One region of the Brachybacterium sp. p3-SID957 genome, then DNA from elsewhere that is predicted to be linked to it. Evidence: predicted binding sites of a transcription regulator. Region 1 holds the regulator's gene; each other region holds the start of a gene.
What was found. The regulator HrcA, encoded in region 1, represses chaperone genes, less so after heat shock. The targets are predictions, from matches to a motif close to TTNGCACTCGNNNNNNNCGAGTGCNAA.

Region 1 (3,272 bases):
GTCCACGTCCAGCACCACCCGGATGTCGCCGCGGCGCTCGCGCCGCAAGGGGGTGATGCCCAGGCCCTTCAGGGTGATCTCCTCGCCGGGCTGGGCGCCGGGCCGGATGTCCAGCTGCTGCACCCCGTCGAAGGTCTCCAGCGGCACGGTGGCACCGAGCGCGGCGGAGGTCATCGGCACCTCGACGGTGGTGACCAGGTCCTCGCCGTCGCGGTCGAACATGTCGTGATCGGCGACGGTGAGCTCGACGAAGAGGTCTCCAGCCGGCCCGCCGGCCTCACCCACCTCTCCCTCGCCGCGCAGCTGGATCCGGGTGCCGTTCTCCACCCCGGAGGGCACGCGCACGGTGACGGTGCGCTCGGTGGTGACGCGGCCGTGGCCGGAGCACGCGGTGCACGGGGACTCGATGACGTCGCCGTGGCCCTCGCAGGTGGGGCAGGGGGCCATGGTGACCATCTGTCCCAGCAGCGACTGGGCCACGCGCTGCACGTGGCCGGAACCCCCACAGGCGGTGCAGCGGGTGGGGCTGGTGCCGGGCTCGCAGCACGAGCCGTTGCAGCGCTCGCAGCGACCCGCGGTGCGGAAGCGGATCTCCTTCTCGGTGCCGAACACGACGTCACGCAGCTCGATGCCCACACGGCGCAGCACGTCGCTGCCGCGGCGCTGGCGCGGGACCGGACCCTGCCCACGGCCGCCTCGCATCCCGGCGGCACCGGCGAACATGTCGAAGATGTCGTTGAAGTCGAAGCCGGCGCCGCCCCCGGGGAACCCACCGGGGAAGCCGCCCATGCCGGGGCCTCCGCCCATGTCGTACTGGCGGCGCTTGTCGGCGTGGGAGAGGGTCTCATACGCCTGGGAGACCTTCTTGAACCGCTCGGCGGCGTCCGGATCGGGGTTGACGTCCGGGTGCAGGGTGCGAGCCAGCTTGCGGTACGCCTTCTTGATCTCCTCAGTGGAGGCGTCACGGGAGACACCGAGCAGGTCGTAGTAATCGTCGTTCACTGTGCGAAGTCCTCAGGAAGGGAGACGGTGGTAGCGGGGGCGCTCATCCCGGGATGCGGGAGGCGGCGCCGTGTCATTCCAGGTAGCGGGAGACGTAGCGGGCGATAGCCTGCACGGTCGAGATCCCGGTGACGTAGTCCATGCGGGTGGGGCCGAGGATCGCCATGTGCGAGCCCGCACCGTACCCGGCGCCGACCACGGCGGCCTGGGTGAGGGCCTCGGTCTGCAGCTCCGAGCCGATGCGCACCTCGACCGAGCCGGGTTTGGCGTGCATCTCGGTGAACAGGCGCAGCAGCACCAGCTGCTCCTCGAGCACGTCCAGCAGCGGCTCCACATCGCGGGCGAAGTCCTCGGCGGAGCGGGCGATGTTGGCGGTGCCGGCCATCATGATCCTGTCCTCCGCGCGGGAAGCAGCCAGGATGCGCAGCGCCGTGACGACCTCCTCGACACTGGGCTGATCCGCCGCCGGCTGGGCCTCGACCAGCTCCAGCAGCGCCCGCTCGACGTCGGTGACCTCATGGTCGGCGACAGCCCGGTTCAGCTGGTCCCGCAGCCCCTGGTAGAAGGCGCCGTCACGAGCGGCCAGCAGCGGCACGGTGCGCTGATCCACCCGGCCGGACTCGGTGATCAGCACCACCAGCAGCAGGGAGTCGGCCACCTTCACCAGCTCGACGTGGCGGATCCGCGCCTGCTTGCGGGCCGGGTACTGCACCATCGCCACCTGATGGGTGGTCTGCGCCAGCAGCCGTACGGTGCGCAGCAGCAGCTCCTCGACGTCACCGGCATCCTCCAGGAACGCCTGGATGGCGCGGCGTTCGGGGGCCGACAACGGCTTCACGGTGGCCACATGGTCCACGAAGGTGCGGTAGCCCTTGTCCGTGGGGACGCGACCGGCGGAGGTGTGGGGCTGGGTGATCAGCCCCTCCTCCTCGAGCACCGACATGTCGTTGCGCACCGTGGCGGCGGAGACCCCGAGATCGTGACGGTCCAGCAGGGACTTGGAGCCGACGGGTTCGCGGGTGGAGACGTAGTCCTCGACGATCGCGCCGAGGATCTGCAGCTTCCTGCTGTCCGTTGGTCTCACCTCCTGCAGGGACCTGCTGGTGCCGGGCAGGGCGCTCACGCCCGACCACCAGGATTAGCACTGGGGGATGTCGAGTGCCAATCCTACGCGCTCACGGCCTGTCCTCAGGGAAGCGGACAGGAGGCGTTCGCCACGAGCCGAGACCGCCGCCGTCCGGGACCGATGCGAGACGGTCACCCGGCGTGGCGCCTCGGTGTACGGTGTGCGCCGTGCCCGACCGCTCTTCCCCCTCCTTCGACCGCTACGGCCGCGACGTGCTCTCCTCCGAGCCTCCGCCGCACCACCGCCGCCGTCCCGCCGCCCGCGAGGTTCCCGCCCGGCGGGACCTGGTGGTCGAGGACGCGGCGACCGGGTACACCGGCGCGATCACCCGCGTGGAGAAGGCCGGCGGTGTGCACGTGGTCGAGCTCGAGGACGCACGTGGCCGCCGCCGCGGCTTCCCCCTGGGGCCCGGGTTCATGATCGACGGCAAGCCGGTGGTGCTCACCCTCCCCCAGCGGGCTCCAGCACCCAGCGGCCCCAAGCGTTCCGCGAGCGGCTCGGTGTACGTCGAAGGCGCGAAGGCCAGGACCGCCCGCGCCTCCCGGATCTGGGTCGAGGGCAAGCACGACGCCGAACTGGTGCAGAAGGTGTGGGGTCACGATCTGCGCATCGAAGGCGTCGTCGTCGAGCAGCTCGAGGGCGCTGACAACCTCGTGGAGCGAGTGCAGGCTTTCGGTCCCGGCCCGGGGCGCCGGCTCGGTGTGCTGGTGGACCACCTGGTGGCCAGTTCCAAGGAGTCCCGGATCGCCGAGCAGGTGATGCGCCTGCCCGGCGCCCCCGGCAATGTGATCGTGCTGGGGCACCCCTACGTGGACGTGTGGCAGGCGGTGCGTCCGGCACGCGTGGGCCTGAAGGCATGGCCGCACGTGCCCCGCGGCACCGACATCAAGGTGGGAACGCTCAGGGCCCTGGGCTGGCCGCACTCCGATCAGGCCGACATCGCCGAGGGCTGGCAGCGCATCCTGGCCACCGTCCGCTCCTACGCCGACGTCGAGCCCACCCTGTCCGGGCGGATCGAGGAGCTCATCGACTGGGTGACCGTCGAGGGGTGAGCACCGCGTGCCCCACGGGGGTGCCCGATGCGCAACCTGCGACCGGGGGTTATCCCCCGCCTGATCGGGAGGCGCGCCTCGGGGCCCAGATC
Region 2 (3,272 bases), on a different contig from region 1:
GCGGCGTTCTGCAGAGCGGAGCGGGTGACCTTCACCGGATCGAGGATGCCGGCAGCCAGCAGGTCCTCGTACTCTCCGGTGGCGGCGTTCAGGCCCTCGCCCACGGGCAGGCCCTTGACCTTCTCGGCCACGACGCCGCCCTCGAGACCGGCGTTGATCGCGATCTGCTTCAGGGGTGCCTCCACGGCCACCTTCACGATGTTGGCACCGGTAGCCTCATCGCCCTCCAGGGCGAGCGAGGAGAAGGTGTCCTTGCCGGCCTGCAGCAGGGCCACGCCGCCACCGGCGACGACACCCTCCTCCACAGCGGCCTTGGCGTTGCGCACGGCATCCTCGATGCGGTGCTTGCGCTCCTTCAGCTCCACCTCGGTGGCGGCACCGGCCTTGATGACGGCCACGCCGCCGGCCAGCTTCGCCAGGCGCTCCTGGAGCTTCTCGCGGTCGTAGTCGGAGTCCGAGCCCTCGATCTGGGTGCGGATCTGCTTGACCCGACCGGCGATGCGCTCGGCATCGCCCGCGCCCTCGACGATGGTGGTCTCGTCCTTGGTGACGACGACCTTGCGGGCCTGGCCCAGCAGCTCGAGACCGGCGGTCTCCAGCTTGAGGCCGACCTCCTCGGAGATGACCTGGCCGCCGGTGAGGATGGCCATGTCCTCCAGCATCGCCTTGCGGCGATCGCCGAAGCCGGGGGCCTTGACCGCCACGGACTTGAAGGAGCCGCGCAGCTTGTTGACCACCAGCACCGCCAGGGCCTCGCCCTCGACGTCCTCGGCGATGATCGCCAGCGGCTTGCCGGACTGGATGACCTTCTCCAGCAGCGGCAGCAGGTCCTTGACGGTGGAGATCTTCGAGCTGATCAGCAGGATGTACGGATCCTCGAGCACGGTCTCCTGGCGCTCGGCGTCGGTGACGAAGTAGGGCGAGATGTAGCCCTTGTCGAACCGCATGCCCTCGGTGAGCTCCAGCTCGAGGCCCATGGTGTTGGACTCCTCGACTGTGATCACACCCTCCTTGCCGACCTTGTCCAGCGCCTCGGCGATGAGCTCGCCGATGGCCGGGTCGGCCGCGGAGATGGCGGCGGTGTTGGCGATCTGCTCCTTGGTGTCGACCTCCTTGGCCTGCGACAGCAGGGTCTCGGAGACGGCCGCAACGGCCTTGTCGATGCCGCGCTTCAGAGCGATGGGGTTGGCGCCGGCGGCGACGTTGCGCAGGCCCTCCTTGACCAGGGCCTGGGCCAGGACGGTGGCGGTGGTGGTGCCGTCGCCCGCGATGTCGTCGGTCTTCTTGGCGACCTCCTTGACGAGCTCCGCGCCGATCTTCTCGTACGGGTCGTCGAGTTCGATCTCCTTGGCGATGGAGACGCCGTCGTTGGTGATGGTGGGGGCGCCCCAGGACTTCTCGAGCACGACGTTGCGGCCCTTGGGGCCGAGGGTGACCTTGACGGCGTCAGCGAGCTGGTTCATTCCCCGCTCGAGACCGCGCCGGGCCTCCTCGTCGTAAGAGATGAGCTTGGCCATGTGTGGAATCTCTCCCGTGTGGTGTGGTGTCCACCCGACCCTGTGCCCGCGACGGACGAGACCCGCAGCCGTGTTCATGTCCCACGGCCCCGGGCCCCTCACGGGGCCGGAATGTTCGTGGTCGGCGGGCGCGTGCGCCCCCGATCAGGCCTTCGCCGGCCGCGGATCCGTGCCTCGGGAGGCGCTGTCACTCACGGCCGGTGAGTGCCAGCTCATCATAAGCACTCTCGACCCGAGAGTGCTAACTCTCGACCCGGGGCCGAGGCCGACAGGTCGGGAAACAGTCGATCAGCGAACGCTCGATCAGCCGTCGTTCCCGCCCTCACCCTCCTGGCCTCCGCTTCCCGGCTCAGTCACGGCCACGAAGGTGATGCGCGATTCGTACTCATCGCTCTGTCGGGCCTCCCCGGCACCGACCTCCTGGGCCAGGGCCTGGGCGGTCTCGGCATCGGCCTCGTCGCGGTAGAACACCACCGGCTCCTGCTGCACGTTGTCGGCGGTGCCGATGCTCACCTGCTCCCAGCCGGAGCCCTCGAGGGAGTCGCGCCAGGCGCCGGCCATCCCGTTGATGCCGCCGGCGTTGATGACCATCACCGGGATGGAGCGATCGGGTTCGGGGGCCGGGGCCTCCTCCTCGCCCTCGGCGCCCTCCTCCTCCGCAGGAGCCTCCTCGGTGGTCTCCGATGCGGCGGGCGAGGTGGGGTCGCTGGCGCGGTCGTCGCCGTCTCTGCCCATGCCGCCGATCAGGAACAGCAGCACCAGCAGCGTCACGAAGGCCGCCGCGATGATGACGAGGTAGATGAGGTTCTGACGCCAGAACGGCTCCTCGGCGCGGTGCGCACCGTGGAACGTCGCGGCATCGGCCTCGTCGTCGAATCGATCGGGCGGGTACGGGTACTGGGTATCGGCCACGGGCCTATTAAACCCGTTCGGGCCGGCAGGGGGTGGGAGCACACGCCTGCTCAGGCCACCCTGTGGTCCGGTGCTGCGGTGGAGAGGTCGTCGGCCGAGGTGCGCCGGTCCCGCAGGCGGTTCACGAGGGCAGGGGCGGCGCGCAGTGCCGCCGGGTCGTCCAGCAGGGCGTTCAGCCGCACGTAGTAGGCGGTGCGGGACATGGCCAGCTGCTCGCGGATCACGCGCTCCTTGGTGCCCACGAAGCGGAAGGTGCGCGACTCCAGTTCGAGGATCCGCCGATCCCGCTCGGACAGCTCCTCCCCTGCGCCCTCAGAGCGGGACGGGTGATCGGAGTGCGCATCGGCGGGGGGCATGGGCCGAGCGTACGCGGGCGGCGGCTCGCTCCCGCAGCGGCGCGCCGGGCCTCGTCGAACCCCGTGGTGGGAGTCGAACCCCGTGGTGGGACACGCATCACCGCCCCGGCCAGCATGGAACACTGTCGCCATGCCGAAGCCGCTCGCCCAGATCATCGCTCCCGACTGGGCCGAGGCCCTCTCCCCCGCCGAGCAGCGGATCCATGCCCTGGGTGACTTCCTGCGCGAGGAGGCTGCCTCCGGTCGCGGGTACCTGCCACACGGCGAGCACGTGCTGAGGGCCTTCACCCGTCCTCTTGCGGAGGTGAAGGTGCTGATCGTGGGGCAGGACCCGTACCCCACTCCCGGGCATCCCATCGGGCTCTCATTCGCCGTCGAGGAGCACGTGCGTCCCCTGCCCCGCAGCCTTGCGAACATCTACTCCGAGCTGCAGGCGGATCTGGGCATCCCGCCCGCCGCGCACGGTGACCTCACCGCCTGGCAGGAG
Region 3 (3,272 bases), on a different contig from region 1:
GGCCTGCTCGTCACCGGCACCGCCCACGATGGTGGTGGTGTCCTTGGTGACCACCACGCGGCCGGCGTGGCCGAGCACCTCGGTGCCGACGGTCTTCAGGTCCAGCCCCAGATCGGAAGTGACGACCTGGGCACCGGTGAGCACCGCGATGTCCTGCAGCATCGCCTTGCGGCGGTCGCCGAAGGCGGGGGCCTTCACGGCGGCGCCCTTGAAGGTGCCGCGGATCTTGTTGACGACCAGCGTGGACAGGGCCTCGCCGTCGACGTCCTCAGCGATCACGAACAGCGGCTTGCCGCCCTCGACGACCTTCTCCAGCAGCGGCAGGATGTCGGCGACGGCCGAGATCTTGCCCTGGTGCAGCAGCACCTGGGCGTCCTCGAGCACGACCTCCTGACGGTCGGCGTCGGTGACGAAGTGCGGGGAGATGAAGCCCTTGTCGAACTGCATGCCCTCGGTGAACTCGAGCTCCATCGCGGTGGTGGAGGACTCCTCCACCGTGATGACGCCGTCCTTGCCGACCTTGTCGAAGGCCTCGGCCAGCAGCTCGCCGATCTCGCGGTCCTGGCTGGAGACGGCCGCGACGTTCGCGATCTGCTCCTTGCCGTCGACCTCGATGGCGATCTCGCCGAGCTTGGCGGAGATGGCCTCCACGGCCTTCTCCATGCCGCGCTTGAGCGAGGCCGGAGCCGCACCCGAGGCCACGTTGCGCAGGCCCTCGTGGACCAGCGCCTGGGCCAGCACGGTGGCGGTGGTGGTGCCGTCGCCCGCCACGTCGTTGGTCTTGGTGGCGACCTCCTTGGTGAGCTGGGCACCGAGGTTCTCGTAGGGATCCTCGAGCTCGATCTCACGGGCGATGGTCACGCCGTCGTTGGTGATCGTGGGGGCGCCCCACTTCTTGTCCAGCACGACGTTGCGGCCCTTGGGCCCCAGCGTCACGCGGACGGTGTTGGCGAGCTTGTCGACTCCGCGCTCCAGGGCGCGACGAGCCTGCTCGTCGTAGATGATCTCTTTCGCCATGTGGATCTAGACCTCAGTCCGTTCAGTTCTCGATGATCGCGAGGATGTCGCGCGAGCCCAGCACCAGGTACTCCTGGTCGCCGTACTTCAGCTCGGTGCCGCCGTACTTGGAGAAGACGACCTTGTCGCCCACCTTGACGTCGACCGGGATGCGCTTGCCCTGCTCGTCGAAGCGGCCCTCGCCGACGGCGACGACCTCGCCCTCCTGGGGCTTCTCCTTCGCGGTGTCCGGGATGACCAGGCCGGAAGCGGTGGTCTGCTCCGCCTCGAGCGGCTTGATGACGACACGGTCCTCGAGGGGCTTGATGGAGACCGACATGCGGCTCACTCCTTCATGAAGAGATGACTCTGTGAGTTCGGGGTGCGGGATCCCGATCCTGATCGTCGTCGCGGTGCCGACCGGGAAGGATCCCTCTGGCGGCTTCTGGCACTCTGTGCCGTCGACTGCCAACGAGGGCAACTCTAGAACTACGCTGGCACTCATGCAAGATGAGTGCTAACGACTCCCCCGACTTCCTCCTGCGCACCAGGTCACCCCCTTTTTGTGAAGGCAGCAACAATGAACCGAGATCCTCCCCTTCACCCGCGCGGGCATGCACCGGGTGATGGAGCTCGGCGGCGCCGGGCGTGTGGCCGGCAGTGCGGTCGCCGCTCCGGCTGCGGACGGCGACGTGGTCGACGGCTCTCAGCGCCCGGCGGCGTCGATGATCGCCTGCACGTCCTCGGGTCCGAAGTCGTAGACCGGCACCCGCACGTCACCGTCGGTGTCCCCTCCGGTGTCCCCGGCATTGGGCCACAGGGAGGTGATGATCCCCGGGGCCGTCCCGTTCGCGTCGATCTGGAGGATGCTCGCACCGGACAGGGCCAGGGACCTCTCGTGATCCCCCGCCGCCACCGGATCCACCACGTTGGTGATGCCAGGGGTCACGTGCACGGGGATCCCGGCGAGCTGCCCGGTCATCTCGTGGTGGTAGTGCCCCGAGAGGATCGCCCGCACATCGGTGCCGACGAGCACCTCGGCCAGCTCGTCCACCCCGTCGAGGTCGAGGGCGCGCAGCATCCGGGTGGCGGCCGTCAGCGGGGGATGGTGCACCACCAGCACCGTTCCACCCACGGAGGGCTCGGCCAGAACGCTGCGCAGCCACTCGAGCTGGGCCGGATCCAGGTGGCCGTAGCCGGCACCGGGGACACTCGAGTCCAGCACCACCGCCCGGGCTCCGCCGACCGTGGTGATCACGCGGTCCTGGTAGCGGGGGTCGTGGTCCCCGGGGCCTGCCACCTGGGCGTAGGCGGCGGGATCGTCGTGGTTGCCCATCGCGACCACCAGGGGCGCACCGAGAGTTGCGGCGAAGGGGTCCAGCAGGGCGTGCAGCCTGCGGTAGCTCTCCACCGTGCCATCCTCGGAGGCGTCCCCGCTGTGCACCACCAGGTCCACGCCCTCAAGGCCCGCCAGGCGGTCCAGCACGCCGCGCAGGGCGGCCGCGGTGTCGATGCGCCCGTAGTGACGAGCGGTGGGATCGCCGTACAGGTGGGTGTCGCTCAGGTGCAGGATGCGCATGGCGTCGAGAGTAGCGACCGCAGGTTGCCAGCAGGTGACATCGGCACTGTCGGTGGGTCGTGCGCGGTGCCTGTTCGCGCCGAGGATCTCGGTGGGAATGCCCTCACGGTCCAGTCGCTGGAGCGCCTCCTCCAGCGCCTTCCAGCGTGCGTAGATCGGTCGCAGCCGACCGGGGGGACGGACGGTCTCCTCCCGCACGCCGAGGGCGAGCAGGAACTGCCCCGCCGCGACCCCACAGGTAGTCGTGGTCCTGGGTCCATGCGAAGCCCGGTGGCGTCGACCTGGTCTCTGATCCCCCCGTCATCCCAGGGCGCCCACCCATTCATCGGTGCCGTCAGCGAAGTGCTGGTGCTTCCAGATCGGCAAGCGCTGCTTGACCGTGTCCACCAGGTCGTCGCAGGCGGCGAAGGCCTGCTTGCGGTGCGGGGCCGCGACCGCGCAGCCCAGTGCGGTCTCACCGATCGCGAGCGGCCCCACGCGGTGGGCGAGGGCGATCACCGTGTCGGGGTAGCGCTCGGCGATCTCACGTGCCACCTCGACGATCACCTCGCCCGCGCCGGGGTGCCCGGAGTACTCCAGGCGATCCACGCCCTTGCCGCCGTCATGGTCGCGGACCACGCCGTCGAAGGTGACCACGGCGCCGCAGCGCGGATCGGCCACCGCGCGGGCGAGCGCGGTGACGGACACGGGCTGCTCG

Region 2: groL (chaperonin GroEL) is a predicted target of HrcA. The motif match lies at 1,736-1,762, and genes of this name have one in related genera.
Region 3: groES (co-chaperone GroES) is a predicted target of HrcA. The motif match lies at 1,491-1,517, and genes of this name have one in related genera.

What each region holds. Positions count from the first base shown of each region.
Region 1 covers NZ_JALXKT010000004.1:68,837-72,108, forward strand. Annotated here, with positions in the region: gene dnaJ (molecular chaperone DnaJ) at 1-1,002, opposite strand, end outside; gene hrcA (heat-inducible transcriptional repressor HrcA) at 1,076-2,086, opposite strand; gene M3B01_RS01595 (DUF3097 domain-containing protein) at 2,287-3,180, shown strand.
Region 2 covers NZ_JALXKT010000012.1:31,769-35,040, forward strand. Annotated here, with positions in the region: gene groL (chaperonin GroEL) at 1-1,517, opposite strand, end outside; gene M3B01_RS04340 (LytR C-terminal domain-containing protein) at 1,821-2,429, opposite strand; gene M3B01_RS04345 (DUF3263 domain-containing protein) at 2,480-2,785, opposite strand; gene M3B01_RS04350 (uracil-DNA glycosylase) at 2,916-3,272, shown strand, end outside.
Region 3 covers NZ_JALXKT010000023.1:6,173-9,444, reverse strand. Annotated here, with positions in the region: gene groL (chaperonin GroEL) at 1-1,017, opposite strand, end outside; gene groES (co-chaperone GroES) at 1,040-1,336, opposite strand; gene M3B01_RS06730 (metallophosphoesterase) at 1,703-2,575, opposite strand; gene M3B01_RS06725 (molybdenum cofactor biosynthesis protein MoaE) at 2,876-3,272, opposite strand, start outside.